2 regions of the Corynebacterium pseudogenitalium genome follow, and region 1 is predicted to be linked to the other one. Evidence: predicted binding sites of a transcription regulator. Region 1 holds the regulator's gene; the other holds the start of a gene.
The links. The regulator LexA, encoded in region 1, represses DNA repair genes until DNA is damaged. The targets are predictions, from matches to a motif close to CGAACANNTGTTCG.
Positions count from the first base shown of each region.

Region 2: KBP54_RS07490 (SAV_6107 family HEPN domain-containing protein) is a predicted target of LexA. The motif match lies at 4,568-4,581, and genes of this name have one in related genera.

Region 1 covers NZ_CP072934.1:1,372,734-1,387,887, forward strand. Annotated here, with positions in the region: gene ahpD (alkylhydroperoxidase, AhpD family) at 1-281, opposite strand, end outside; gene KBP54_RS06635 (peroxiredoxin) at 366-962, opposite strand; gene KBP54_RS06640 (hydrogen peroxide-inducible genes activator) at 1,099-2,055, shown strand; gene hrpA (ATP-dependent RNA helicase HrpA) at 2,071-5,982, shown strand; gene nrdR (transcriptional regulator NrdR) at 5,996-6,457, opposite strand; gene KBP54_RS06655 (hypothetical protein) at 6,507-6,899, opposite strand; gene lexA (transcriptional repressor LexA) at 7,104-7,787, shown strand; gene KBP54_RS06665 (DeoR/GlpR family DNA-binding transcription regulator) at 7,924-8,709, shown strand; gene KBP54_RS06670 (1-phosphofructokinase family hexose kinase) at 8,869-9,837, shown strand; gene KBP54_RS06675 (PTS fructose transporter subunit IIABC) at 9,860-11,914, shown strand; gene KBP54_RS06680 (HPr family phosphocarrier protein) at 11,982-12,251, shown strand; gene KBP54_RS06685 (uracil-xanthine permease family protein) at 12,310-13,602, opposite strand; gene nagB (glucosamine-6-phosphate deaminase) at 13,665-14,426, shown strand; gene hflX (GTPase HflX) at 14,446-15,154, opposite strand, start outside.
Region 2 covers NZ_CP072934.1:1,553,417-1,568,570, forward strand. Annotated here, with positions in the region: gene KBP54_RS07465 (peptidoglycan D,D-transpeptidase FtsI family protein) at 1-694, opposite strand, end outside; gene ftsL (cell division protein FtsL) at 809-1,516, opposite strand; gene rsmH (16S rRNA (cytosine(1402)-N(4))-methyltransferase RsmH) at 1,531-2,529, opposite strand; gene mraZ (division/cell wall cluster transcriptional repressor MraZ) at 2,732-3,166, opposite strand; gene KBP54_RS07485 (DUF3040 domain-containing protein) at 3,566-3,961, opposite strand; gene KBP54_RS07490 (SAV_6107 family HEPN domain-containing protein) at 4,058-4,492, opposite strand; gene KBP54_RS07495 (GNAT family N-acetyltransferase) at 4,622-5,194, shown strand; gene KBP54_RS07500 (polyprenyl synthetase family protein) at 5,251-6,363, shown strand; gene KBP54_RS07505 (alpha-(1->6)-mannopyranosyltransferase A) at 6,366-7,838, shown strand; gene KBP54_RS07510 (Rv2175c family DNA-binding protein) at 7,807-8,169, opposite strand; partial or broken gene KBP54_RS07515 (protein kinase domain-containing protein) at 8,218-9,405, shown strand; gene KBP54_RS07520 (class II 3-deoxy-7-phosphoheptulonate synthase) at 9,443-10,831, opposite strand; gene KBP54_RS07525 (polyadenylate-specific 3'-exoribonuclease AS) at 10,918-11,430, opposite strand; gene KBP54_RS07530 (hypothetical protein) at 11,430-11,606, opposite strand; gene KBP54_RS07535 (lysophospholipid acyltransferase family protein) at 11,620-12,360, opposite strand; gene KBP54_RS07540 (ROK family protein) at 12,353-13,324, opposite strand; gene KBP54_RS07545 (glycosyltransferase family 4 protein) at 13,336-14,481, opposite strand; gene KBP54_RS07550 (C40 family peptidase) at 14,487-15,154, opposite strand, start outside.

The DNA.
Region 1 (15,154 bases):
TCATCGCCGAGCCAGCCCTTTGCGCGGTAGGCAACGTTGTTCATTGCCATAACAGTTGCTGCGCCGAAAGCGGCATCGAGAGCCTCTTCGGACAGGTGCTCCTTGGCCTCGTCCGTAATCTCAGAGATCACGGTGGGGTTCTTTGTCGCTGCAGCGGAGGCAACGAGAGTGCCCCACAGCTGCTGCTCGTTCAGCTCTGTAGAGCGTGTCAAGGAGCCAAGGTTCAGCTTCTGGTCTTTTGCATATTCAGGCAAAGCGCTGCGCAGGTTATCGATCGACATATCTCTTTTCTCTTTCCTCTCTATTGTTTATTAATAAATCCCCGTCACTGAGTATTGAACTAGTGACGGGGACTCGGAGTTCATTTACTTCAGGGATTCCTGAACGACAGCCAACTTGTCGATATTCTTCGTTGGGTCGTTCTTCTGCCAGTCACAGGCGCAGACCTCTTCGGACTGGAGAGCATCCAAAACGCGAAGGACCTCTTCGACGTTACGGCCAACAGCATCCGGGGTGACAGACACGAACTGGATGACGCCGTCTGGGTCGATGATGAACGTTGCACGATCAGCGACGCCTGCCTCATTTTCAACGCCCAGTGCACGGATCAAGTCGTGGCGGACATCAGCAAACATTGGGAACGGAACGGTCTTCAGATCTGGGTGCGTTGCACGCCAGTTGAAGTGGGAGTACTCATTGTCAGTGGAGCCACCAAGGACCTGCGTATCGCGATCTTCGAACTCTTCGTTCAGCTTGCCGAACGCTGCGATCTCGGTTGGGCAGACGAACGTAAAGTCCTTCGGGTAGAAGAAAACGACCTTCCACTTACCCTCGTACTTTTCCAGGGATACATTCTCGAAGTAGTCCTCTGGGCTTGTTGCGTCGACCTCATGAAGGTCGCCACCCTTCAGCGCTACCAGATCGAACTCAGGGAAACGCTCGCCTACAGTCAGAATTGCCATAGCTTAACCTCCGAATGTGAGATGTCGTATATATACGGTCTTGGAATGCAATCGCTCGCACTCTGACAAACATTGTGCCAGAAACGCCGCGCAATTTCAACAGCAAAACCTATTGCAATGCCGTATGGTTATAAGAATGAACAATAAAGAATATAAACCAACCTTGGCCCAACTTCGTACGTTTGTGACCATCGCCGAGAATAGGCACTTCGGCACTGCTGCGAGCAAGCTCAACATTTCTCAACCGTCATTATCCCAGGCATTGGTCGCGCTAGAGACCGGTTTAGGGATTCAACTTATCGAGCGATCCACCCGAAAGGTCATCGTCACTCCAACTGGGGAGGCGCTCCTCCCCTATGCGAAAGCAACGCTTGAAGCAGCCGATGCTTTTGTTGCACATGCCCGCGGTGCACATGGGGTCCTTTCCGGGCCTCTCAATATCGGCATCATCCCCACCATCGCACCGTATATCCTGCCCACCCTTTTACAACTGATTCAGAGCGAGTTCCCCGATTTAACTCCTCGAATCATCGAAGAGCCCACCAAACACCTACTCGCTAAATTGCGCGACGGCAACGTCGATGTGGCGCTGCTAGCCCTTCCTACGCACGCGCCTGGAGTCAGTGAACTGGAACTCTATGACGAAGACTTCATCGTCGTAACGAATGAGAAACACAAGTTGTCTGGGCTCCAAAACCTTACCCTCGATGTCCTGGAAGAACTCGATTTGCTTCTTCTCGACGACGGCCACTGCCTGCGCGACCAAATAGTTGATCTTTGCAAGAACGTTCAAACCACGCCCTCAAATTCAAGCCAATCAGATACACGGGCTGCGTCACTGACTACCATCATGCAGCTGGTTGTTGCTGGCCTTGGATCAACCCTCGTTCCCAAGTCAGCTATTGCAGCTGAGTGCACACGTCCTGGTTTGGGGCTTTCTACCTTCCAGAAGAGTGTCGACGCGAAGCGTACAATTGGACTGGCCTACCGCTCTTCTTCTTCCCGCATCCATGAGTTTGAGGAACTTGGAGCGTTGTGTAGAAAGGCGTACAAAGAGGTAGCGAAAACCAGTGATGCGATTCTGTCCCGCTAAACTGGGACGCTAGTTATGAAGGACCAGGAACAAACACCTAAGAAAGAACTCTTCCGCCAACTAGACAACGTGGAACTACGCGACGTCCGACGTCTTCGCCGTCGCATTCGACAGGCCAAGAACGGCAAGGAACTTAACAAAGTTGAAGAGGCAATTGCCCGAAGCTTGCACGTAGTTCGGGCGCGGGATGAACTCATTCCGAACATCGAGTACCCAGATGCACTCCCGGTTTCTCAACGCAAGAATGACATCTTAGAAGCTGTCGCGAACCACCAAGTGACTGTTATTGCTGGTGAAACTGGATCCGGCAAGACCACCCAGATTCCTAAGATGCTGCTCGAGCTCGGCCGCGGTCGACGAGGACGTATAGCGCATACTCAGCCGCGCCGTCTCGCTGCTAGAACTGTCGCTGAACGCATAGCAGACGAATTAGGTCAGAGCATTGGAGAATCGGTCGGCTACGCCATTCGCTTCGACGACAAGGTCAGCACCACTACCTCAGTGAAGCTCATGACAGACGGAATTCTCCTTACGGAGATTCAGCGTGATCGGTTCCTCAACGCGTACGACACCATCATTATCGATGAGGCGCACGAGCGTTCCCTGAACATCGACTTTTTGCTTGGATACGTCAAGGAGCTTCTCCCCAAACGCCCCGACCTGAAGGTCATCATCACGTCCGCCACCATTGACGTCGAACGCTTCGCGCAGCACTTCTGTGACGAAGAAGGCAACCCCGCCCCGATTATTGAGGTTTCAGGTCGTACCTACCCGGTTGAGGTGCGCTACCGTCCGCTCGTCGAAAATGCCGGCGATCGTGAAATTGATATTGACATGATTGACGGTGTTATCAACGCCATCAAGGAGTTGATGGCAGAAGGCGACGGTGACATCCTCTGCTTTTTCGCCTCAGAACGTGACATCCGTGACTGCATGGAAGCAATTGAAAAGCAGCATTGGAAGAATGTTGAAGTCGCGCCACTTTTCGGACGCCTTTCGAACGCAGAACAGCACCGCGTCTTCTCCCCACATAGCGGGCGTAGGATCGTCCTCTCTACGAACATCGCCGAAACTTCGCTCACAGTGCCGGGAATTCACTACGTTGTGGACACTGGCCTCGCTCGCATTTCACGGTATTCAACGCGGACTAAAGTACAGCGTCTTCCGATTGAGGAAATATCCCAAGCCTCAGCAAACCAGCGCTCGGGCCGTTGTGGACGTGTTGCTGACGGTATCGCTATCCGCTTGTACTCGGAAGAGAACTTTAATTCACGCCCGGAATTTACTGACCCTGAAATATTGCGGACCAACTTGGCAAGTGTGATCCTGCAAATGATTTCTCTCAATCTCGGCGACATGCGGCACTTTCCATTCGTGGAATCCCCAGACGACAAAGCTATTCGCGATGGCCTTACGCTCTTGTACGAGCTCGGTGCAATCAAAGCAATACCAAAGGGTGAACTTCCAAAACTCACGAAAATTGGCCATACGCTTGCGAAAATCCCAGTCGACCCCAAGATGGCTCGCATGCTCGTCGAGGCCGAACGCTACCGGGTGTTGGAGGATGTCACCGCAGTTGTCGCCCATATGTCGATTCAAGACGTGCGCGAACGCCCCCTGGAATTTCAGGCACAAGCAGACCAAGCCCATGCACGCTTCAAAGACAAGACATCCGACTTTCTTTCAGCGCTCAAGCTCTGGGATTACGTCGGAGGTCTCCGTGAAGAGCTTTCAGGCAATCAGTTCAGAAAGCGCATGAAGCGTGAGTATTTGCACTATATGCGAATTCGTGAATGGCACGACCTCGTTCGTCAGCTCCGCGACGTCGAACGTCGACTGGGCTGGGACGTCGACAAAGCAATGACAATGACAACGAAACGTGACGCTGACTCGATTCATCGAGCATTGCTCACTGGCTTACTTTCGAATATCGGTGCTCGCGACGGAAACAGCAAGGAATACCAAGGTGCTCGTGGTACCCGTTTCCTGATTTTCCCAGGGTCATCGCTGGCCAAGACCCCACCAGAGTTTTTGATGGCAAGCGAGCTTGTAGAAACCTCGCGGCTTTGGGCCAGAGACGTGGCAAAAGTAGAATCCTCATGGATCGAGCACGCGGCAGGATCACTCCTGAAACATGTCTATTCAGAACCGTTCTGGTCACGGAAACGCGCATGCGCAATGGTCCATCAAAAATCGTTATTGTACGGCATCCCTATCGTGCGAGACCGACTTATCCCCTACCACCGCGTTGATCCTACGGCTGCGCGCGAGATGTTTATTCGTCACGCACTCATTGACGGCGATTGGACGAGGACTCATAAGTTTCTCGAACACAACAGCTTGTTGCTAAGCGAAGCCGCAGAAGTTGAAGAAAAGCTACGGCGTAGGGGCATCGTCGTTGACGAAGACACTCTATTCGATTTCTACGACGTGAAACTGCCGGATTCAGTCACAACAGCGAACAATTTTGACAGTTGGTGGAAGAAGCAACAGCAGCTCGATCCCGGATATCTTCACTTTGATCCAAGTAAACTCGTTGACGATTCTGCCCAGACTATCTCTGCAGAAGACTTTCCAATGTCATGGTCACAAGGGTCGATGCGGTTCGATGTGTCGTACAAATTCGAGCCTGGAACCGCCTACGACGGCGTTACCATCGCAATTCCCCTGCCTCTACTGGCCAGCGTTGAATCAGTCGGATTTGACTGGCTTGTACCTGGGCTACGTAAAGAGTTGCTGACTGAACTCATTCGTTCACTGCCGAAACCACTACGCAAGGGCGTCGTCCCCGCTCCAGACTTCGCTGACCGTGCACTTGAGCGTATGACGTTCGATCCACGCACGTCGGTTACCGAAGCACTGGCTCAGGCCCTCACTGAATTGGGTGCCAGCGGCATTAGCGGGCATGATTTCCGCACGCACCTGCTGCCACCGCACTTGCTCATAACGTTTGCAGTCATTGATAAACGTGGGAAGATTGTCGACTCAGACAAGAGTCTCCTTGCTTTGAAGAAGCGTCGGGCCACACAGATTCGTTCTTCAGTCGCGAAAGCAAGCCGCCACTCTGAAACTGCCGAAGTTCCTGTATGGACCGAAGACACACTCGGCGATATTCCCGAAAGTACGACCACAACCATTGATGGCAACAAAGTCGAGGCCTATCCTGCGCTCGAGGTGACTCCCAAAGGCGTTCGCGTTGCTGTGCATCCAACCCGGGCGAGTGCTGATGCATCAATGATGACGGCAACGCTCACGTTGCTGCTGCGGGCAATCGAGGTTTCCGATACTCAGATGACGAAGGGACTGCCACTACAGCAACGTGTCGCTGTTGATAGGTATCCACATGGCGGGGCTTCCGGCCTTGTCGAAGACGCTCGCGTTGCAGCAATCCGCGACGCGATGATTCAAGCCGGCGGCCCTGTGAGGTCACCTGCTGATTTCGACGCACTATGTGCGAAAATTAAACCGACTATTCCGGGAGCTGTCCGACGATCAATTGTATCGATCGCGCCAGGTCTCGCTGCATACTCAGATTTGATGCAAGAGCTCAAGAATTGGTCTGGTCCTGCGATTGACGATATTCGGGAGCAACTAGCATTCATGCTGCCCGCGAACGCTATCACGGTTCATGGCATGCAACACCTACAGCACCTCCCCCGTTACATAGAGGCAATCCAGATACGGCTTGAGCATCTAGAAGCGGAACCGGAACGTGACGAAGAGCGGCAGGCTGAAGTAGCAAATGCTAAGGCTTACCTAGAGCGACGATTGGAACAGCTCCCTGCCCAACGCAGGAAGACACGCGCATACAAGGACGTGATGTGGCGAATTCAGGAGCTGCGAGTGAGTTTGTTTGCACAACACCTTGGCACCCAAAAGCCTGTGAGCGTGCGTCGTATTGAAAAAATGGTCGATAAACTTCGCTAGTGAGCCTCGGACTTTATTCCAGTCCCTCTCGCTCGCGTCGTTTCATCAAGCGGATTTCCGACTGAAAATCTTCGGCGCTTTCAAAAGACTTGTACACCGAGGCAAATCGCAGGTACGCAACTTCGTCCAGTGTGCGAAGCGGTTCCAATACCGCCAGTCCAATGTCATTTGCCGCAACTTGAGAACTTCCTTGGGCCCGAACCGTCTCCTCTACTTGCTGCGCTAGCCGCTTCAATGCGTCGTCGCTAACGTTCCTGCCTTGACAAGCACGCCGAACACCAACGATCAACTTTTCCTTGTCGAACGGTTCAGTTACTCCATTGCGCTTCACAACGGTCAGCACGGCCTTCTCGATCGTTGTGAATCGGCCCCCGCACGATGTGCACTCTCGCCGCCGCCGGATAGCAGAGCCCCCGTCTACAACACGAGAATCTGTAACTCGCGATTGTTCGTGATGACAAAACGGACAGTACATCTACACCCCACTTTCTCGGAGAACAGTTATCACCCCCTACATTAGCGGGTTAACGTTGCGCTGCAGAAGCGACTTCATAGCTATGAGCAACGTTCGAATCGTCCCGCGACACCGAGTCCCACTCGCTATTACCGAAATCGCCCGAGATAAGTACAGCGACGAACATAGTTACCCCAAGAAGGGCTCCCATTAGAACGTTTGCTCGCTGCTCTTGAGGCTCGGCGGAAGAATAAACGGTTGGCTCGGGAGCATCTGCAGCCGCCCAGCGGCAACGAAAGTTCTGGTTGATAACCTGCTCGTGGCGTGACGGCTCACCCCCTCGATCACCCCGCATGGGTACAAAATCCCACACTTCAGCTGGCATTGAAGACCGTGGTGCAAGTGGAGCTCCCGCCATATCAGCACGAGTAGAAATTATTTTCGCCTGGTCAATGATGCTCATAAAATGCCCCTTACTTCATTTCGCGAATTCGAAGGTTTCTCATCTCACGCGAAACATTTTTAGCGTATTTGTTCGATTTAACTTCTATGTTCGATTTATACCATCTCATATCAGATCCCCACAACCCCCCCAACTATCGAACATATTTGCCCTCTTTGATATATTCTGTACAGAAGACACTATCGAGACTCAATGTGAGGACCCATGGCACGCAAGAACACAACCAGTGAAAAGTTCGATATGAGCGTACTTTCAGACAGACAAAAGCGAATCCTTCAAGTCATTCGCGACGCCGTCGTATTACGTGGCTATCCACCAAGCATTCGAGAGATCGGCGACGCCGCAGGACTCCAATCAACTTCTTCTGTCGCCTACCAGCTGAAGGAGCTCGAAAAGAAAGGGTTCCTTCGCCGTGACCCAAACAAGCCACGAGCCGTAGACCTCCGCCACCTGCCAGAATCTATGGGAGGTTCGGTTACACCGAAAGACGATGCGGACATTGATGGAACTTCTCCAGCACGGATGATCCCTGTCCTCGGCCAAATCGCCGCTGGAACTCCGATCCTGGCAGAGGAAAACATTGAACACTACTACCCCCTGCCGGAAGAACTACTCGATAGCGGCGACCTCTTCATGCTTCAGGTGGTTGGAGAATCAATGCGCGATGCAGGCATTCTCAATGGTGACTGGGTAGTCATCCGCTCACAACATGTTGCCGAAGAGGGCGAGTTCGTAGCAGCGCTAATTGACGGGGAGGCAACTGTCAAGGAGTTTCATAAGGACTCTTCCGGAGTATGGCTCATTCCTCATAACGATGCCTTTTCTCCGATACAAGGCAACGACGCCGAGATTATGGGCAAAGTGGTCTCTGTTTTCCGGACCCTGTAGCCATTTTTCGCCATTTCGCCCCCAACCGGGGGCTATCAAACACATGTAAAAGCATTCGGGCGCACGGTTTTGCAACAATAGGGGCAACCTAATTTTTGAACCCTGCTGATTCGTGGTTGCCCCACGGAGGAGTTGTATGTACGCCGAAGAGAGAAGAAGGCAGATCGCGTCACTTACCGCAGTCGAAGGACGCGTGAATGTTACGGAGCTGGCCGAACGGTTTGATGTAACAGCCGAGACCATCAGGCGGGACTTGGCAATTCTCCATAATGAAGGAATTGTCCACCGCGTTCACGGCGGAGCCGTCGCTAGCCAATCATTTCTCACCACAGAGTTTTCTCTTGATGCCCGGTTCCGGTCGGCACCGACCGCCAAATCGGCGATCGCGCGCGCTGCGACACAGTTTCTCCCAGAGGATCCTGGCGCTGGCATCTTTCTCGACGCCGGCACCACCATCAATGGACTGGCCGATCTTATTGCCGCAGCAGGAAAAACACAACATTGGTCTATAGTTACGAACTCCCTCCCGATCGCGCTAGACCTATCATCCTGCGGGCTTACAGACGTTCAGCTCCTCGGGGGGACAGTCCGTGCAATCACCCAAGCTGTTGTAGGCGATACGGCATTACGCACTCTCGCGCTTATGCGTGCAGATGTTGCTTTTATTGGCACGAATGCCTTGACTATTGACCACGGCCTCTCTACCGCCGACGCCCAAGAGGCTGCGGTCAAATCTTCAATGGTCACCAATGCACGCAAGGTAGTTGTGCTCTGCGACTCCACGAAGCTCGGCAATGATTATCTAGTTAGCTTTGCGCCGCTAGACGCAATTGACGTCGTTGTTACCGACACAGACGCACCAGAGAGCTTTGTCAGCGAATTGCGGGAGCGTGGAATCAAGGTCGTCCTTGCCGAAGAGTGAAACAAAAGGAATCAAATGCCCGATTGTGCCCGTTCTATTGCATTAACGGACATAATCGGGCATTATGGCTTTAGTAGCGCTTTTCGATACTGCAGCTGCACAACAGACTTTCGGTAGGCGCTACCCCACAGAGCACCAATTACTCTAAGGATGCGCCACATGATTCTGACGTTCACTCCGAATCCAAGTACAGATGCAACGCTTTCTGTAGCAACGTTGCGTCGCGGCGAAGTCGCCCGTGCCATTACCGCTACGCGAGAAGCTGGCGGAAAAGGCGTCAACGTGGCCCACGCCGTAGCGAAGGCTGGAAGAGCGGCACTCGCTGTAGTTCCCTGCGGGGAAAGCGACCCTTTCAAGTTCGCTGCTAACCGACTCGGTTTTCCTTTTGTTTTCATCCCGGTTGAGGGCAATATCCGTACCAATACTGCGATTACTGAATCCGACGGTACGACTACCAAAATCAATGAGCCTGGCCCTCAATACACCATTGATGTCCAGCAGGGGTTCCTCGACGCGCTTGATTCGCATAGCAGCGAATGTAAGGCCGTCGTCATGGCAGGGTCGCTGCCAAGTGGAGCCCCGGCGGATCTCTACGCAACGTTGACCCGAGAAATCCGATTGAGGCTCGCCGAAGACGTACTGGTGGCCGTCGACACATCAGACGAACCCCTGGTAAAGCTGGGAGATCAGCTTGAATCTGCAGCCCCCGATATCCTGAAACCCAACGCTTTTGAATTAGCGCAATTGGTGGGAGCCGATGGGCATGTACTAGAGACTAGCGCTTCAGCCGGAGACTACTCCGAGGTTGTTCAGGCAGCGAAACGCTTGATTCAGCGAGGGGCTAAAGAAATTCTCGTCACCCTCGGTGGCGCAGGTGCTTGCCTGGTCACCGCAGACTCTGCCTGGGCAGCAACGCCCCCACCGACTGTTGTGAAATCTACCGTTGGAGCAGGCGACAGCTCACTTGCTGGATATGTTATGGCTCGCACTCAACGCCTGCCGTTGGACCAGTGCCTCCAAACCGCGGTCGCCTATGGCTCTGCTGCAGCAGGCCTACCAGGTACCGGGATTCCAAGCCCTGACGACATCAACTTGGAACAAACCCAAGTCGTAGAAATCGATTCATAATTTAAGAGAACAGGAGTCCACCATGAGTGACAACATCATCACTCCACAACTCGTTAGTCTCGATGTGGACTACGGGTCGACGCCAAGAGAGGTCATCGAACACCTCGCGCAGCAAGCCCAGGACGCAGGCCGAGCAAGCGACAGCTTGAAGCTAGCCGACGCAGCTTACGCCCGTGAGCAGAAAGCTGGCACCGGTGTGAATGGCCGTGTTGCAATCCCCCACTGCCGCACCGAAGCAGTCGAAACCCCAACGTTGGTTTTTGCCAGGTTACAGCGGCCCGTTGACTTCTCGGGGCCAGATGGAGACGCAGAGCTTGTATTTTTGATCGCTGCTCCTGAAGGCGGCGGTAAGGCGCATTTGAAGATCCTTTCCAAGCTCGCACGTGCCTTGGTACGCGGCGACTTCGTAACTCAGCTCCGCGAGGCAAAGGATGAGCAAACGGTCGTCAACGCGGTGCTGGACGTCGTCAACGCTGCTCCTAAGAAGAAAACTGCCGCAGCACCTACTCCCGCTGCGACGGGCAAGACCGATGGCGTGAAAAAGTTTAGGATTGCAGCTGTTACATCGTGCGCGACCGGCATTGCCCACACATACATGGCAGCCGACGCTCTGACACAAGCTGCGCAGGCTCGCGATGATGTCGAGTTTCAGGTGGAGCCGCAAGGTTCTTCCGGCGGCGATCCTCTGGATCAGGCCTACATCGACAGTGCTGACGCCGTAATCTTCGCCCATGATGTTGCTGTGCGTAACAAAGCACGTTTTGCAGGCAAGCCGGTCGTTGATAGTCCAGTAAAGCGTGGCATCAACGAGCCAAACAAGATGATCGACGAGGCCATTGCCGCTGCAAACGATCCGAATGCACCAAGAGTCACCACGGCGGGATCGGAGCAGCGAGAAGACTCCGCTTCCTCTGGTGAAAGCTGGCCAAAGAAGATCCAGCAAGCTGTAATGACCGGTGTGTCGTACATGGTGCCTTTCGTTGCAGCAGGCGGCCTGCTCCTCGCGCTTGGTTTCCTCTTCGGCGGATACGACATGGCGAATGGCTGGCAGTCCCTCGTCACGAACTTCTCCCCGACCCACCTGCCTGGACATACAATCGATGTCGACGGTGAAATGATGACGTTCCGCCGTTCCGGCTGGCTTCTGTATCTCGGTGCTGTCATGTTCGCGACAGGCCAGATGGGCATGGGCTTCGTTGTTGCGGCGCTCTCCGGCTACATCGGGTATGGCCTTGCAGGACGTCCAGGTATCGCGCCAGGATTTATCGGCGGTGCTATCTCCGTCATGGTTGGCGCAGGTTTTATCGGCGGCCTTGTCACAGGTCTGCTGGCTGGTTTGATCGCATACTGGATCCAGACATGGAAGGTTCCGCGCTGGCTCGGGTCCCTGATGCCAGTGGTCATCATCCCGCTGCTGACTTCCCTTGCTATCGGCCTCATCATGTTCTTACTGTTGGGGCGTCCGCTTGAGTCTCTCATGCTGGGACTGCAGGGCTGGCTTGAGTCGATGAGCGGATCCTCTGCGGTCCTGCTCGGCGTCATCATCGGGCTCATGATGTGCTTTGACCTAGGTGGCCCAGTCAACAAGGCGGCGTACCTCTTCGGAACCGCTGGTCTGTCTGCGGGAACGGAGGCAAGCTTCCAAATTATGGCGGCTGTAATGATTGCTGGCATGGTTCCCCCGATCGCACTGTCAATCGCGACGTTCCTCCGCAAAGGATTGTTTACCCCGGCGGAGCAAGAGAACGGCAAATCCGCATGGCTCCTCGGACTGTCGTTTGTCAGCGAGGGCGCAATCCCGTTTGCTGCAGCTGACCCGTTCCGCGTTATCCCTTCGATGATGCTCGGTGGCGCCACTGCTGGCGCGGTCAGCATGGCACTCAATGTTGGTGTGCAGGCTCCACACGGTGGTCTCTTCGTGCTCTTTGCCTACGAGCCTTGGTGGGGACTGTTCGTCGCGCTCATTGCAGGCGTGGCGGTCGCAACTGTAGCGGTCATCGTCGCTAAGCAGTTCTGGCCAAACGAGGAGATCCAGAAGGTCGCTGCCCAAGCAGAACCTGCAGCGGTGGCGAACTAAGGACACAGGCCCCTAAACTGAATACAGAAACTCGATAGATACTTTCAAAGCAGAAAGGATGAAGCACATGGCTTCAAAGACAGTTAAAGTCGGATCCACCGTTGGACTGCACGCACGTCCAGCAACCATTATTTCTGACGCCGCCGGTGAATACGATGACGAGGTCATCCTGACCCTTGTCGGTGACGAGGACGAGGAAGAGACGGATGCTGCTTCCTCGTTGATGATCATGGCAATGGGCGCCGAGTTCGGTGATGAGGTCACCGTTACCTCTGACAACAGTGAGGCAGTTGAAAAGATTGCCGCATTGATCGAGAAGAACCTCGACGAAGAGTAAATCCCACAACAAAAGCCCGGGCGCTACATCTGAGCGCTCGGGCTTTTGCTTGTTCGAGCTATTTTCGAGATGCAGCGTTGAACTGCCCCTCACCCACTGTGTTGTAAATCCACTTCAACAGAGGATAGAACACGATGATGCCGACCGACCCCAGGGCAATGCCCTCAAGCGTCACCTGACCGACAGTGAACGACAGGTTGCCGATACCAACAATGAGTGCCACAGCCGCAACTGTTAGGTTCACCGGGTTCGTGAAATCTACCTTGTTATCCTGCCAAATACGTACACCAAGCATTCCAATCAGGCCGTAAAGAACCAGGCACGCTCCGCCCAGCACACCGGCTGGGATTGTGAAGATGACTGCGCCGAACTTCGGGATGAACGCCAAAACGATCGCGAAACACGATGCGACCCAATACGCAGCCGTCGAGTAAACCTTGGTAGCAGCCATCACGCCAATGTTCTCCGCATAAGTCGTTGTACCAGAGCCGCCAAAGCCACCAGCCAATGTCGTCGCGATACCGTCACCGATCAACGCCCTGCCTTGGTATGGGTCCAGGTCGCGTTGCGTCATCTCAGAAACTGCCTTGACATGACCAATATTCTCCGCGATCAGCACGACGATGACAGGAAGCGTCACCAAAATCGCTGAGAGGTGGAACTCTGGCGTATGGAACTGCGGCAAGCCGATCCAAGGACTAGCGCCAATTGTGTCCAGTGCATCATCCGATAACCCGCCAGTGAGCGCCGCAAACACCCAGCCGACGATGACGCCGATCAGAATGCTCAGACGAGACAGCATTCCCCTCGCAGCGACAGTCAGCAGAGCAATCGTGCCGAGCGTGACAAACGCGACCCCGGGCTGAGTTTCCACATTAGAAACGGCAGTCGGCGCAAGATTGAAACCGATCAACGCGACGATGGCACCAGTGACCGTGGGAGGCATGACGGCGTCGATAACTTTCTTGCCTGCAAGTTGAACAACAAAGCCAACTGCAATCAACGTCAGACCCGTGATGAGTACCCCGCCCAACTGAGAGCCGATTCCGTACTGGGACGACGCAGACAGCGGCGCGATGAAAGCGAATGACGAGCCAAGGTAGCTAGGCAGTTTATTACGGGTAATCAGCAAAAAGATGATGGTTCCCAGTCCTGAAAACAGCAGCGTTGTGTTTACAGGGAATCCCGTCAACGTTGGAACGAGAAGTGTGGCTCCGAACATTGCTACGACATGCTGCATGCCGATGCCAATTGTTCGAGGCCAAGAAAGGCGTTCATCAGGGGCGACCACCGCGCCGGGCAGAACGCGGCGCCCGTCGCCATGCAAGGTCCATCCAATAGTTTTACTCACAGGCTCATATTATGTCGCTAGATAATTGCCGAAAGCGAATTGGGCAAAGTAGCGTAATACGCATGGAGATTTTCATTCGCCGCACGGCAGACGAAATTGGCGATTTCGCTGCAAACATGATTGAACCATTCGTCAAGCAAGGTGCAACGCTTGGTCTTGCTACTGGCTCGACACCGAGTCCAACGTATCAGGCACTAATCCGAAAGCACCGCGAGGAAGGCCTCAGCTTCGCCGACTGTGACGCATTCTTGCTCGACGAATACTACGGAATCGATCAACACCACGAGCAGTCATACTGGTCCACAATCCGACGCGAGCTGACGGCATCAATCGATATCGATGACGCGGCCGTGCACTCGCTTAGCAGCTCAGCGGCCGATCCGGAGCAAGAGGCTGCGACGTATGAGTCCATGATGAAAGACGCCGGTGGTGTCGACATTCAGCTGCTCGGCATCGGCGCGAACGGCCATATCGCTTTCAACGAGCCGACCAGCTCGCTGAGTTCCCGGACCCGACTGATTGATCTACGCCCGCGGACCATTGCTGACAACGCACGCTTCTTCGAGTCAGAAGATGAAGTGCCTCGCCAGGCAATGACACAGGGCATCGGCACCATCTTGGAAGCGAAGAAGATCCTCCTCATCGCTACCGGTGCAGCGAAGGCCGAGGCTGTCCAAGCAATGATCGAAGGGCCCTTGAGCTCTTTCTGCCCTGCCTCATCGCTGCAAATGCACAACGATGTGTGCATATTACTCGACGAAGCCGCAGCATCCGGCCTCGGCGATGTGGAGTTCTACAAGGAGATCGACGCCTACTGGCGTTAATTCACCACTCCAGCAGTCTCTAGTAGACCTGCTGGACAAACTCGTCATACTGGCGCGCCAGAACTCGTGGCAAGCGGACATCGATCCTGGTGCCGTCGGTTTCATATTCTTCGGAGCGAATCGTCCCGTGTTCATGGACGAGTGAGACAACATCTCCTCGGGTGTAGGGGATCAGCATGACTACATGCTCATCGAGCGTGTTCAGGAACATCTCGATTTTTCCCTCGAGTTCAGCAATACCCTCACCCGTGAGCGCTGAGACAAACACCGCTTCCCGACCGGTCGCGTCAAACACGTGGCGTAACTCTGCCAAAACCACAGGGTCAGCGGAGTCAATCTTGTTGACGACCACAATCTCCGGAGGCAATTCGGAATCTTTATCTCGCGTGATCTCTGCCAGCACCTCGCTCACGGCAGCAATCTGCTTGAGTGGGAACTCGTCTGCTCCATCAACGACGTGTAGCAAAAGGTCTGCATTGCTCACTTCCTCCAGCGTCGACTTAAACGCCTCGACCAACTGGGTCGGCAGGTGCCGAACGAAACCAACTGTGTCCGTCAAAACGACGTTTCGCCCATCAGCCAGCGTTGCGCGTCTCGTGGATGGGTCAAGCGTTGCAAACAATGCGTCTTCCACAAGCACGCCGGCGTCCGTCATTGCGTTAATGAGTGAGGACTTCCCTGCGTTCGTGTATCCGGCAATCGCAATCTTGGGTGTCGTCGAGCTCTGC
Region 2 (15,154 bases), 180 kb from region 1:
CAAGCCCAAACTGTCCCTGCCCGTCCATCGACACCTTGCCGAGGATGTTTTCAGCAATCGCCCCGTTCGGGTACTGCCGGATGTCCTGGTGGTCCGAGGCCACGCCGTGGAACTCAGCAGCAATGTTCGACGCCACATCAGGGTCCACGTTCCGGACAAGCACTTCGTAGTTCGAATCCGCGTGCAGCTTCTCGAGGATATCGCGCGCGTCGACCTTGCCCACACTACGCATATCGTCATTGTCTCGTCGCCTATCGACGTCCTCTTCGCCCATTGCCTCGCCAATCATGACGGGAATTTCGTTGGCCATCGTGCGCAGAATATCCTCGACTCTCGCGTCAACCATGGCTCGCGTCGCGTCATCGTCGAGATTCGGAACGTCTTCATTGAGCATGACCTGCTCACGCAGTTCCTTACGAAGCGTCACCGGCGACACAGTCAACGACCGCGCCTGCATCGTGTACGCAAGGTGGTTACCTTCGCGGTCCACGATCTCACCGCGCCGCGCGGGGTCAGTGTAAATCCTGGCGCGCTGCGACTGCGCCTGCTCGCGCAGCTGTGGGCCCCACACCACCTGCACAAGAAACAGCCTGCCGACCAAAAATACGCTGACTACAAGAAACAGAATTACTGCCCATTGGGACCGCTGGTGCAACACACTTCGCCGTGTCTTAGGCGCTTGAGGTGCTTGCAGGGCACGAGGCCGAGCAGTTCGTTTTCTCCGGTCCGGGTGCGATTCGACCACTGCCCTATTTTCACCTCACTCAATTGCATTCAACAGGTAAGAAACGATTCGTGCCCTTAGAGCTTAGAGCGTAGGTGGGACATTCGGCGCATACGGCGCCACGTTGTCCAAACGAGAAGTGCTGCCAAGCACATTATTGCCAGGAAGCTGCGTCAAAGAATCACCGATTTCGCGGGTTGCTTGCTGGTCACTCGACGCGCGCCCAGATCGTGCGTGAGACTCATTGACGTCCACCACACCGACAGTTGCGTTCGGATCGAACGGGCGCTGCTCATGCACACTGCCATCTTCATGCACCGCAACGATTCCTGGAGCCGATGGAACCAACAGGCCTGCGTCACCTGCACGTTGTGCAATCTCTGCGGATGATTTGCGGTCCTCAAGGTCGCGGGTCAGCGATTCGACACGGTTGGTCAGCTCTCGCTCCTGCGCCTGAAGGCGCTGAATGGTAAACGTTTGCGTCGTCGACAAAGCGCTGAGCCCCATCGCAGCAACAACCCCGAATACCAGCAGTACCACCGTCACTGTGAACGTCAGCGACAACTGTTTCTTAGCGACGGCCGGCTGCGCAATCCTCCTGCCGCGGTAGGACACAATCTGCTTCGACCCCAACCGCCCGTGAGTACGCGGGTGTGGGACGTGTGGCCGAATTCCAGGATTGAGCAGCCGAGTGTTCGCGCTACGCTGCTGACCGGAGCGCCGCGTCTGCGGGCGCGCCTGATCACCGCGCGTCAGCGTCATGTTCGATCCGCTGTGCTCTCGTGCTGCCATGATTGATCAGTTCCTTAGTTGCCTTGTGCTAGTTTCTCGACACCACGTACCCGTACGGACGCCGCTCTAGGGTTATGGTCAATTTCAGTTTTCGACGCCTTCTCCGACCCATTTGTGATAGATCGAAACAGCGGCTGCGTACCGGGTAAGTCCATCGGGAGCCCCGGTGGGGTTTTCGACTCCGTGAGTTCCCGAAACGCCGCCTTGACGATTTTGTCTTCCAGCGATTGATAGCTCATGAAGACCGCACGGCCACCAACTCCTAGGAGGTCAGTAATGACGGGGAGAACTTGCTCGACCGCTTCGAGCTCGCGGTTCACTTCGACTCGCAGCGCCTGAAACGTTCGCTTTGCCGGGTGCCCGCCCGACCTACGTGTGGCTGCCGGAATCGTGTCGTACAGCAGCTCCACCAGACGCGCACTCGTTGTGAATGGCTCCTGTTCACGCTGCTGAACAATCGCCCGAGCAATCTTTCCCGCAAAACGCTCGTCTCCGTACGTCTTCAAAATGCGTGCCAAGTCACCGTGCGAGTAGGTATTCAGCACGTCAGCTGCAGTGAGCGATTGCGTCGTATCCATCCGCATATCTAGCGGGGCATCAATCTTGTACGCGAAACCGCGTTCTTCCTGATCGAGCTGCATCGAAGAAACGCCAAGGTCAAACAGCGCCCCGGCAACTCCATTTTCGCGGACGATGCCGAAAGGCACCCGCTCGTCAGAAGCCGCAACTTCGCCAATTGCGTCAAAACGGGCTTGCACCGGAACAAAACGGTCGCCGAATGGAGCCAGTCGCTGCGTTGCCGCAGCTAACGCGTTTGGGTCTCGGTCGATTCCAATAACGTACGCGTTTGGAAATGTAGAAAGAAAGTACTCAGTGTGGCCGCCTGCCCCGAGGGTGCCGTCGACAATCACTGCGCGATCGCCGAATTGCTCAACTGCTGGTGCGAGCAATTCCGCCATCCGGTTACGCATCACGGGAACGTGGCCACGGTTTGCCACCGGATCAAAGTCCATCGCGGCTTCTACCATTGTCGGGCACACTCCCTTCACTGCGTTGTTCTGAAAATTACCTACACCCATGTTTGGGGAGCGTATAGAGCCCTACCCCGGGCGGCTGCTCTGATGTCGGGGAAGTACACCAGAACGCTTCACGCCCGGGATAGAGTCCGTACACGCTCTCCGTCAGTAGTCGATGTCCACTGTCAGGTAGTCAGCCTTACAGCAGACCGGAGAGTATGTCGTCGTCATCCGCCGCCGAGAAGGCGGCTTCAGTCTCTTCTTGATATTGAGCCCAGGATTGTGCATCCCAGATCTCGAGAAAATCTACAGAACCGATAACCACGCACTCCTTGGAAAGGTTTGCGTATTCCCGGTGCGACGCCGACAACGTGATACGACCAGAACCGTCAAGCGTTTGCTCATCCGCACTGGCAGCCAGATTACGAATGAACGCTCGAGCCTTCGGGTTCGTACGGGATGCTGCAGCAGCCTTTTTGGCTCGCGCTGCGAACTCCGCACGGGGGTAGACCGCCAAAGAGTGATCTTGCCCCTTGGTCACCATCAGCCCGTCCGCGAGGTCCTCTCGGAACTTCGCAGGCAGCGTCAAGCGTCCTTTGTCATCAAGCTTGGGAGTGTAGGTTCCCAGAAACATCGGGCGACCCACCTTCCTCTACGCCGTCAGACACGTGATGTATGTAGTTTTCTCTGCTTCGTGCGACAAAGGTGTGTAGTCAGCACACCACCGCGCCTTCCGCTACGCCCCACTTTAACCCACTGTGCCCCACAAATGCCACACCACACACAAAAAAGATTACCGACTTCAACATAACCGCAGGTCAACAAGTAAGAAAACGGTGGGGCTCCCTCCCCCTTTCGCGCTTCACAATAGCCACAATCACCCCACTAGTCGACTAGATACGCAAAGAAATACCCACAAAAGTCCATCTCCGCATACATGTGTGGGCAAAAGTGGAGACTGTGGGTGAAAGTGGGGCGTTTCGCCCAGGCAATAAAAACGCCCCCAGTAAAGGGGGCGTGGTCCTTTTTAGGATTAAGGCCGATCCTCGAACCGGCGTTTAAAGTTCTGCTCCATCGAGCTCACTCGAGGAGACTTCGGCTGGTTCCGGGAAACATTCCGCAACTGCGATACAGATGGGCCATGCGCTGGGGTGCGCAACGCCATGATTCCACCAGCCATCATGACGCCGAACCCGATAACGCTAATGATTACTGTCCAAATGGAAAGCGAGGCAAGCGCAACACCGCCGAGCAACAACACCACTCCAAGCACCATTAACGCAACGCTGCGCATCGTAATCCGGCCTGTGGACGAAGGAGCCGCATAGTCGGCGTTTCGGCCGACGCTTTGCACAAATGAAGGGTCATCTGCCATGAGTGACTGCTCAATTGCGCGGAGTGCTTGCTGCTCCTGTTCAGAAAGTGACACTGCTCTACTCCCAAGCTCCAAAGCGGACGTTGCTATCCATACAACGGCCATCCTAGCGCCTTTGTTCCCCGGGAGACGAGGGCAAGATTGCCCAGGCTAAGCCGCAACACCATTTCCGGCAGGAAGTGCCTCGAGGTAGAACTGTTCCGCCTGCTCAAGCAACTGCGCAACCCTGTCAGCTGGCGGCATATGCTCAATCCCCGAGGCAACGCGGCCGCGTTCCCGCGAGAACGACTCAAACACATTCGCCCACCGTTCACCACCCTTCCCCGTGAGTGCAAGCTTCTTCCACGCGCTACTTGGCAGCCGCTTTCGCTTCTGAATTACCGGACTATCGGAACACACCGCACCCGCAGTCCGCAGCGCTGCACGGTAGGCATATTCCATAGCCTCGTCGTACGCCCCCTCCTCAAATCGCTCATAGGCATACGTGAGGCAACCATCGGCGGTTTCAAGAAACTGGTCACGCTTCGATTGACGGACGCGAGCACCGTAAACTTCGTTCGTTGTCGCAGAGATAACGCTGTTCATGTTGATTTCTCCTTCATTTCCCTTTCACATTTGAGATGAATATAGAAAATGGGTCCGACAAACCCCCCAGAACTTCGCTCATTTGTTCGAATATGGCGAAACTTCCCGGACTCATGGTTCGATAAAGGCATGAAGACCGAAATCCGCCGACTCACATCGGCCGAGTACCTTCTTGCAACGCCTGCACTCGTCGACCTCTATATAGCAGCCATGGACTACCCGGTCAATGTTCGGGCACAACGCATCTCCTCCTGGCGCCAAGAGGCTCTCTCCCCAGGCTTCACTGCAATCGCGGCAGTTGCTGACGACACGATCATCGGCATTGCATACGGAATGTTGGGACAGCGTGAACGATGGTGGGATCAGCAGCTCAGGCGGGCGCTTGCCATGCAAGGGGGGCCGTCGAAAAGCGAAAAGGAGTTACTCCAAAGCTACTTTGAGGTCGCTGAAATCCATGTGCTCCCTAGCTATCAAGGGAGAGGTATCGGCGCGAGGTTGCTCCGGGAGCTCCTGCGCCTTGCGCCGGCAAAATTTGCTCTACTGTCTACCCCTGAGGTCGAGCACGAGGACAACGGTGCGTTCAAGCTCTACCGCAAATTTGGGTTCTCCGACGTCGCACGTAACTACCTCTACCCCGCTGATCCGCGGCCATTTGCGATTCTTGGGCGATCGCTGCCACTCAGCGCCTCACCAATGTTGTAGGTTTGTCGTGGTAACTCGGTAGTCTCTAGGTGCATACGTCTACGACAGATTCTGGAATGGAGCACAACGTGTCTGAAGTATCCTCACAAGGGCCAACGCTCGAGGCCATCCCCGCGCTTGTTGAGGAGCAACTTCGCGTGTTCTTCGACGGCCAGGAATCGGTAGTCGCGGAAATTGGTGCCCCGGTGGAGGACGCAGTCTCTTACCTGCGCAAGTTTGTCCTCGGTGGAGGCAAGCGGATACGGCCACTCTACGGTTGGGCTGGCTTCATCGGCGCAGGAGGGCTTGACCACAGCCAGGAGAACCCCGACGCAGTGCTGCGCGCAGTGAGCTCGCTCGAGTTCATTCAGGCATGTGCGCTCATCCACGACGACATTATCGACGCCTCCGACACCCGGCGCGGCAACCCAACAGTGCACCGCGCGGTTGAGGCTACGCACCGCAACGAAGGCTACCGTGGTGACGCCGCTTCGTTCGGCGAGCACTCGGCCATTTTGATTGGCGATCTTGCGCTGGTGTGGGCAGAAGACATGTGGCGATACTCGGGGCTCACGAATGATGCCCTCGACCGCGCGGCGAAGCCGTGGGTGGGGATGCGCACTGAGGTGATCGGCGGCCAGCTGCTGGACATCATGTTAGAGGCTAAGGGCAGCGAATCTGTTGAGCTCGCAGACAAGGTGAATCGGTACAAGACCGCTGCGTACACGATTGAACGGCCGCTCCACCTTGGCGCCGCGATTGCCGGCGCACCGGATGCAACGATCGCCGCGTTCCGTGGTTACGGACGTGATATTGGCATTGCGTACCAGCTCCGCGACGACATCCTTGGGGTCTTCGGCGAACCTGAGGTGACCGGCAAGCCTGCTGGCGACGATATCCGTGAGGGCAAGCGCACCGTCTTGTTCGCCACTGCGCTGGCAAACTTGGACGCGTCCGATCCTGCCGCAGCGCAACGCCTTCGCGACGGGATTGGCGTCGCAGCATCGCCCGAGGAGCTTTCCGAACTCGCAGAGCTTATTCAAGAAAGTGGCGCCGTCGAGGCAGTAGAGGCGCGCATCGACCGCCTCACTGAATCAGGCCTGCAGCACCTTTCGGACGCAGGGATTGATGATGCAGTTGCGCAGTTCATGCGTGACTTAGCTATCAAAGCCACGGCTAGGCGTATGTAGCAATGAAGTCTCTTTCGCCGACACGACTAGGGCTGCTGGCAAGTATCTTGGTGGCCCTTGGCTCCTTTGGGGCCGGCGCCACCCGCAACCGTGGCGGCGTGATGCGTATGTTGGGTGTCGACAATCTGACGTACGGGCACGGGCGTGCGCTCATGGACATCACGATGAGCGTCGGCATCGTTTTGTTGTTGCTTGCCTGGCTGTGGCTGTGGCGTACGCGTCCCACCTTCGATACGGTACGGCGCACCACCTGGCTGTGGACCGCACCACTCGCTCTGAGCGCACCGATGCTCTCGCGCGACGTGTACTCCTATCTGATGCAAGGCGCCATGCTTCGCGACGGCTTCGACCCATACTCAGAAGGTGCGGCCGTCAACCCCGGCCCGCTGCTGTGGGAAGTCTCGCACGACTGGCGCAACACCACCACCCCGTACGGTCCGCTGCACCTGGGGTTAGGCAAGCTGATCACACTGGTAACTGGCGATAGTGTAGGCGCCGGCATCGTTGCATATCGGCTCCTAGCGCTGGCGGGTTTCGCGCTGATTATCATCACGGTCCCGAAAATTGCGCAGCAGCTCGGCGGCGACAGTGCATTTGCGCTCTGGATTGGAGCGACGAACCCCTTGATGCTGCTGCATATGGTTGGCGGCATGCACAACGAGGCCGTGATGGTGGGGCTCGTCAGCGTCGGCATCGTGTGGGCACTACGCCGCCCAGCAACCTTCGCCACTTTTAGTGGCGCCATCGCTGTGGTGGCTGTTGCGGTCTCGCTCAAGGCCACGGCTGCCGTGGCGATGCCTTTCATCGTGTGGCTGATGGTTGCCCATTTCGCGGGTGCATCAGCATCTGTGCTTAAGAAGTGCGGCGTGTTCATCCTTGCCACGGCTTGGTCTATCGCGCTGACAGGCGGGGTGCTTTATGTTGTCACCGCGGCGTCTGGCGCGTCGTGGGGCTGGCTGGCCGAGATCTCCGGCAACTCGAAGGTGATCAACCCGTTGGCAGGGCCCACGCTGGTCACCGAGATACTCACTCCCGGGTTCCAGCTTTTCGACGACCACTTCTACTACAACAGCCTGCTCGTTGTCGTGCGCGCGGCCGCTTCCATCCTGATGTTGGTGGCGTTAGCCGTTGTGTGGTGGTGGTTCCGCCCGAAACCGGGTGCAGCGAACGACGTGCGCGCTGTCCAGGGCACGACCGCCGCGTACGTCGCCGCGTTCATCACGAATGCGGTCACGCTCCCCTGGTACTACGCGTCGATTTTGGCACTCGTGGGAACTTTCCGGGCACCGCGGTGGGTGCAACAGGTCGCCGTGGGTGCGAGCGTGATCATCGTGCTGGCGTTTACAGGCGGCGGTAACCACCGCTTTTACGATGCCTGGTTCCTCGTCGCGGCACCGTTCGTGGCCTTTGCTGCAGTGCTTGCGGTGTGGCCGTTTAAGCAGGCTAAAACGCCATCGCCTGTGCTCGGCGAATAACTTCGCGGGCACCATGGCCGTGCAGCGCGTCGATTGGACGGCCGCTCAGTGATTCATCGGGGGTGAATAGGTACTGGAGCGACTCTTCGGGGGAAAAGCCGCCGTCCGCAAGCACGGTGATTGCACCGCTGATGAACTTTGACATTTCGCCGTCCGCCAGCAGGAGCGCAGGAATGTAATTCACGCCGTCCTTGCGGTAAACGAGGAGCTTGTCGGCGTGAACATAGTCGTGGATTTTTGTGACTGGAACGCCGAGTGTTTCCGCAACTTCGGGAAAGGTCAGCAGTTCATCGTGTTCGAGCAAAGAATCAATAGTCTGTTGAGCACTCACGACCGACAGTTTACGCGTCGAGAGCACGTTTGGGCCATACTGGAGCGCATGGCACAGCTCGCAGTTGGAGACACGCTGGACAACCGGTACATCATCGATCGCCCCATCGCACGCGGTGGCATGGCGACGGTATACCGCTGCGTCGATACGCGTTTAGGCCGTGAAGTTGCCGCCAAGGTGATGCACGAGTCCTATGTGCATGACAGCGTGTTTCGTGAGAGGTTTCGTCGAGAAGCTCGGGCGATGGCCCAGCTTTCCCACCCCAACCTGGTCAACGTGTACGACTTCGCTGCCCAAGGCGAACCCACGAACCAAGTATTTTTAATCATGGAGCTCATCACCGGTGGAACACTGCGTGAGCTGCTCGCCGAGCGCGGTCCCATGCCGCCGCACGCCGCCGCCGAGGTAATGCGGGCTGTGCTCACTGGCCTCGCGGTCGCGCACCAAAAAGGAATGGTGCACCGCGATATCAAACCGGACAATATCCTGATTAACAGCGATCACAGTGTCAAGCTTGCGGACTTCGGCCTTGTGCGTGCGGTCTCAGACATCACGCATTCCACCGGCCAGATCGTAGGTACGGTCGCCTACCTCTCCCCCGAGCAAGTGGACGGTTCACCAATCACGCAGGCCTCCGACGTCTATTCCGCAGGCATCGTGCTCTTTGAGCTACTCACCGGCCAGCAGCCCTTCAACGGCGATACCCCCATCGCGCACGCCTTCGCACGGCTACATGATGTGGTGCCCGCGCCCAGCTCTCGGATCGGAGGCGTACCAAAGCTTTTCGACGAACTCGTGGCCACCGCCACCGCGACCGACCCCCACGACCGCTTCCATGACGCATCGGAGTTCCTCGCTGCGCTCAACGACGTAGCGGACGCGCTTGAGCTACCACCCTACGCGGTACCCGTACCAAGGCATTCCGCAGCGAATCGTGCCGCAGCTCACCCCACGCAGTTTCGCCTCCGGCCGAATTCAACAGATGATTCCCCGAGAACACGTGTGGATGCGCCGACAGTCCAGCCCCCGGCGCCTGCACCGCCACCACCACAGGTGCCAGCCCCGGCTCCACCGCAAGCCCCGCTTTCCCCGGCGCGACCTCGCAAGCCGGTGAGCAACCGCTCGGGAATCGGCCTGGCAGTTTTCCTAGTGTTCAGCGCAATCTGCACAGGCTTGGTTGCGGTGGGCGGCTGGTGGCTCGGGTCCGGCATGTACGGCGAGATTCCGCAGATCCTCCTACCGATGCCCTAAGGCGCCACCGCCGCGCGCAATCTTAGTAGCGCAACATCTCCGCTACGAGGAAGGCCAACTCGAGTGCCTGCTCAGTGTTCAAGCGCGGGTCGCAGGCAGATTCGTAGCGGCCTGGCAGGTCAACGTCAGTGATGTCCTGCGCACCGCCGAGGCACTCGGTGACCGCCTCGCCGGTCAGCTCAATGTGGATGCCACCCGGGTGCGTGCCCAACTGACGGTGCACCTCGAAGAAGCCCTGGACCTCATCCAGAATCTTGTCAAAGTGCCTGGTCTTGTAACCATTTGACGCCGTAAACGTGTTGCCGTGCATCGGGTCGCTTTGCCAAATCACCTTATGGCGAGATGCCTCGACGGCGTTGACGATGCCTGGCAACACTTCGCGAATCTTGTCGTGCCCCATCCGGATCACCATCGTCAAACGGCCAGGCTCGAAATTCGGGTCGAGCTTATCCGCGTACGCCACGGCTTCTTCCGGAGTGGTCGTCGGCCCCAACTTGATGCCGATCGGGTTATCGATCATCGCGGCGAAGTTCACATGGAAGTCATCGAGATCGCGGGTGCGCTCGCCGATCCACAGCTGATGCGCGGACAGGTCATACAGCCGCGTCTCCCCCTGATCGTCTTCGGCGAGGCGCAGCATTGCGCGCTCGTAGTCCACAAGCAGAGCTTCGTGGGAGGCGTAAATCTCCGAGGTCCGGAGGTGTTCGTCGCTCACGCCACAAGCATCCATGAAGGCAAGCGAGCGCGAAATCTCACGGCCGAGCGCCTCGTAGCGTGCACCCGCCGGAGAGTTGGTCACAAACTCGCGGTTCCAAGTGTTGATGTTGTGCAGGTCCGCGGTACCGGACGCAGTAAGTGCACGAACCAGGTTCATAGCCGCAGACGCATTTGCGTACGCGCGGACCATGCGAGCGGGATCATGGCGACGCGCCTCCGGAGTCGGTTCGACGCCATTGACGATGTCACCGCGGTAATTCGGCAAGCCGTTGCCGTCGAGATCGGATGAACGTGGCTTTGCGTACTGCCCGGCGATACGCCCGAGCTTCACTACGGGCATCGACGCGCCGTACGTCAACACTGCCGCCATCTGCAGGAGTGTACGCACGTTCGCGCGGATATGAGGCTCTGTGTTGGACTCAAATGTCTCCGCGCAGTCACCACCCTGAAGCAAAAACGCTTCACCGTTAGCGACCTTCGCCATTTTCTGCTTGAGTTCTTCAACCTCTGGGGCAAGAACTACCGGCGGTACAGATTCGAGAATCTTCCGCACATACTCAGCCTCATGACGGTCCCAGCTCGGCTGCTGCTTCGCGTCACGCGACAACGCGTCCTGGAACTGTGCATTGAGGTCTCCCGGGAGCGGTGGCAAATCGGGGAGAACTTCTTTGGGGATATCTACTGTCCAACTCACACTTAATGTTTAGCACGAAGCTGCGACGAATACCACAACTTTGCGGCGCGAATACCTGCACAGACTCAAAGTGTGAAACGCGCGTCTCACGATCTAGACGCGCGGCCAAGCCGGTCAAGCGGCAAATATTCCGCGCATACGCGGTACTTCTTCAGGTTATGGCGCGCATCTACCAATGCATCGTGGTTCCCGCGCGGCACCTGTGGCAGCCTCGGCCGCCCCGCCATTTCCCAGTACTGCTTCAGCTCACGAGTAAAGCGCGGAAGGTTCTTCGGCAACCCGGTCATGTCACCCCACAGCTGCGCCAGCACAACGTGATCGTACGCCCCCACCCATGCCCAAAGCTCCGGGGCAGAGCGGGGCGTCGTCAAGAAATCGTAGACCTCGCTGCGGATCTGCTCCCGCGACTTCCATGCGGGGTGACCCGCACCGGGCAGTTTATCCAAGACATTGTCGCGCACCCACTGGTTCGCACGCGTGGCGTCAAACTCATTGGACACCGCGTAGTATTCACGGCCGTCCTCCGCGACGATGCCGATGGAGACTAGCTCAATGGTCGAGCCGTCTTCGATGAACTCTGTGTCGTAAAAGTAACGCACTAGTTCGCCTCACCCTCCGGGCCCTCAGGTTTGCGTGGCCAAAACATCACCGCTGCAACGAACAGTACGAGTAGCGGCGAAATCACATTCCTGGCTATCTCAAGATCACTCGTGACGAGATACGCTCCCACCGCGCAGCACACGAGCACAATACGAGTAACGAGGTCCCGGTCCATCAAACGTCCTTACTTAATCCTCTTCGGGCTCGGCGCCCTCAGGGTAGCGCCCCGTCTCTTCCAGATGCTTTTTGACGTCCGAAGCATACACATCCACGTACGGGTACCCGGACAACGCAGACATCTTGTGCATCACGAAGTCCGTAAACGGACGCATCACCTCCCGCGAGTGCGGATCAAATCCGTGCTCCGTCGCCCAAGCGTGCGGGTCAATAGGTTCGCTGAGCTTGATGCGGACCTTCGCCGGGCGCGGAAGTACCGACCCGATCGGGTTCGCCTCGCGGGTGCCAATCATGGCCACCAAGATCACCGGCGCTCCCGTGTCCATCGCGACACGAGCCATACCGGTGCGCCCCTTGTAGATGCGACCATCCGGTGAACGCGTGCCTTCCGGGTAGATACCGAACACGTCGTTGCGATCAACAATCACCTCGCGCGCAGCCTGCTGCAGGTTCGCGCCCGCATTCGAATCACCGCGATGCACAGGGATCTGACCAACAGCGGTAAAGAAAAACCGCTTGAACCTGCCCCTCAAGCCAGGTTGCGTAAAGTACTCGCTCTTCGCCGGAAACGTGATTTGCCGACGCAGCATCAGCGGCAGATAGAACGAATCCATCACCGCTTGGTGGTTCGAGACAAGAATGACGCCGCCTTCGTCCGGCACATGCTCCGCGCCTTCAATCGTGGGACGGTTCCACACGAGCAGCGCTGGACCTAGCAACGCCTTAAACGCCGAATACCACTTGTTATGCACGCTGTCTCCCTGCTAGATCCTCACGAGCCAAGTCTGCGACACCGATCATACCTGCCTGCGGGCCCAGCTCTGCGCATAGAATCTCCGGAACAGGACGGTACCCGGAGCCAACCATGTTACGACGCAACGAATCCTTGGCATCTTCCATAAAGAGGTCTGCGTCGGCGCTCACGCCACCGCCAAGAACCACCAGGCCCGGATCCATAACGTCAGCCACAATCGACAGGCCACGGCCCAACCACTCGGCAAAACTGGCAAGCGCCTTCACGCCAAGCTCATCGCCCTCGCGTGCAGCCTCCATCACGTCATGGCCCGTCGCCCGCTTATCGACGACCTTCCGGTACAAACCGCACTTCTTAAAACCGCCGTGCGCTGCGACCTCCAAAGCACAGTCCACCAACGACGTGCCCGAGGCGTACCGCTCCAAGCAGCCCTGCTTACCGCAGGAACACACGCGCCCATCTGGCACAACAGTCAAGTGCCCGAACTCGGGGGCAGTGCCGAACGATCCGCGGTAAATCTTGCCATCAATCATCAGCGTTGCGCCGATACCGGTACCGACGGCAAAGAACACCCAGATATCCGCATCCTTTGCTGCGCCAAATCGGTATTCACCCCAGGCTGCCGCGTTCGCGTCGTGCTCAAGGCGGACCGGTAGCCCCAGAGCCTCCTCAAGCTGCGCCCGAACCGGCTGGTCGTTGCGCCACGGCAAATGCGGGGCGAACCGCACGATCTCGCAGTCCGGGTCAAGAAAGCCGGCGATAGCCAAGCCGACAGCATCAACCACGTACTCCCGCTGCAGCTGCCGCACCATATCGACGATGCCGTCGATAAGCTCATCACCAGTCTGCGGAGTACCAGTAGATATCGATGCAACGATGCGCCCAGAGTCATCAACCACTGCTGCGCGAGTATTCGTCCCGCCGATATCAAAACCGACAGTCAGCTTGGATTCAGTAGACATACATGACCATGCTAGTCGCCGAGAGCCTGAGAAAATAATAATTTCTCACACCGCTCCCCCAACACCTGCCACGAAAACTCCCGCTGCACATGGCGTCGCCCGGCCTCCCCCATCGATTCCCGCAGCAGGGGATCACGCAGCAGACGCACCAACGCCGCGACAAGTGCATCATCATTCTTATCGACGACCACTCCGCTGTGGTCCGTCACCGTTTCCGGCGCACCGCCCGAATCACCAGCGACCACCGGCACCTCACACGCCTGGGCCTCGAGAAACACAATCCCGAGACCCTCAACGTCGAGGCCTCCGCCGCGGGTACGAACCGGCATCGCGAACACGTCTGCAGCCGCAACGATTCGACACAGGTCATCGTCGCTGACCCGCCCGGTGAACCTGACACCGTCGACGCCCTCCGCCATCGCGTGAAGCCGACGGGCATACGGCCCCTCCCCAACAATCACCAATTGTGCACCCGGCACCTGCTCGCGCACCCTAGGCAGGACGCGGATCAACCGGTCTTGCCCTTTGCGTTTCACCAGACGCGACGCACACACAATCAGCGGAGACTCCGCGCCGATTCGGAACGAAGCTCTGGTCTCCAACTTCTCCTGCTGCGTTGCGGGCGCGTAGCGGGACGTCGATACGCCTGAGGGAAGCGCAACGAACTGAGGATTCGGACCAAATGCATCCTTGAATCGCCCCAGTGTGTACTCCGAAATGTACGTGATTACATCGGCACTACCGCCAATCGTTCGCAGCAGTCGACGACCAACGCGAAACATTGACCACCCGACCTCATGGCCATGCGTCGTCGCCACAACCCGCGAAGCACCCGCACGCTTCGCAGCACCCCCCATCGCTCCAAGAGGAGCTGCAGCACCAAACCACACCGTATCGACGTGCTGCTGCCTGATAATTCGCTGCATCATCCTCCGGACAGCAGGAGTAGGCAACATTACTGGAAAGGGCCAGCGAATAATCGTGTACGGCTGTTCCGCATCCCAAGCGAGAGCAGCCGCCTTATCCTGCATCGAGGCAAACACAATGATGCTCTGCGCCCCCCGACGGTGAACGACTTCCTGCACATAGTCCCGCAAGTACGACTGAATCCCACCGACAGTCGGTGGGAAATCATTCGTCACCAATAAAACAGTCATGGTGCCTAATAACGGACAGCGCCCTGGACCGGCATCGAATTCAACGGGACAACCTGAACCGGAATACCGTAGTCAGAGGCATGCACAACCATGCCGTCGCCGATATACATGCCAACGTGCGTCACTCCCGGGTAATAACCGACAATGTCACCTGGCTGCAGGTCCCCCATGCTCACCGGCATGCCACCAGCAAGCTGAGCCTGCGAGGTACGCGGGATCGCCTTACCGTTCTGCCCGTAAGCCCACACCATGAGCCCAGAGCAGTCGAACGCCGACGGCCCCGTCGCGCCCCAGCCATAAGGCTTGCCAACCTGCGCGAGCGCGGCACCGACAACCCCATCCCCCACCGGAGGCAACGAGCCAGCATCAACGGGGTGCAGACGTCCCTCCCACAACGAACGCGCCTCCGGCGACAAATTATCGACGCGCGCCTCAATCTCCTCAATCTGTCCCTGCAGCGCCTCGCGCTCACGCTCGAGCTTCGAACGCTTTGAATCAAGGTCATTGCGGAGATACTGCGCTTCCGCAAGGGCTACGTTTGCAGCATTCGCCTTCGTTGCCGCGTCCTGGGCAGCGCCTTCGTACTCGCGGAGCACACTTTGCTGCTTGCGGGACAGCGAATCCAGGTACGCAGCACGGTCAATAGCAGTCTGGGGACTACCAGAGTCCAGCG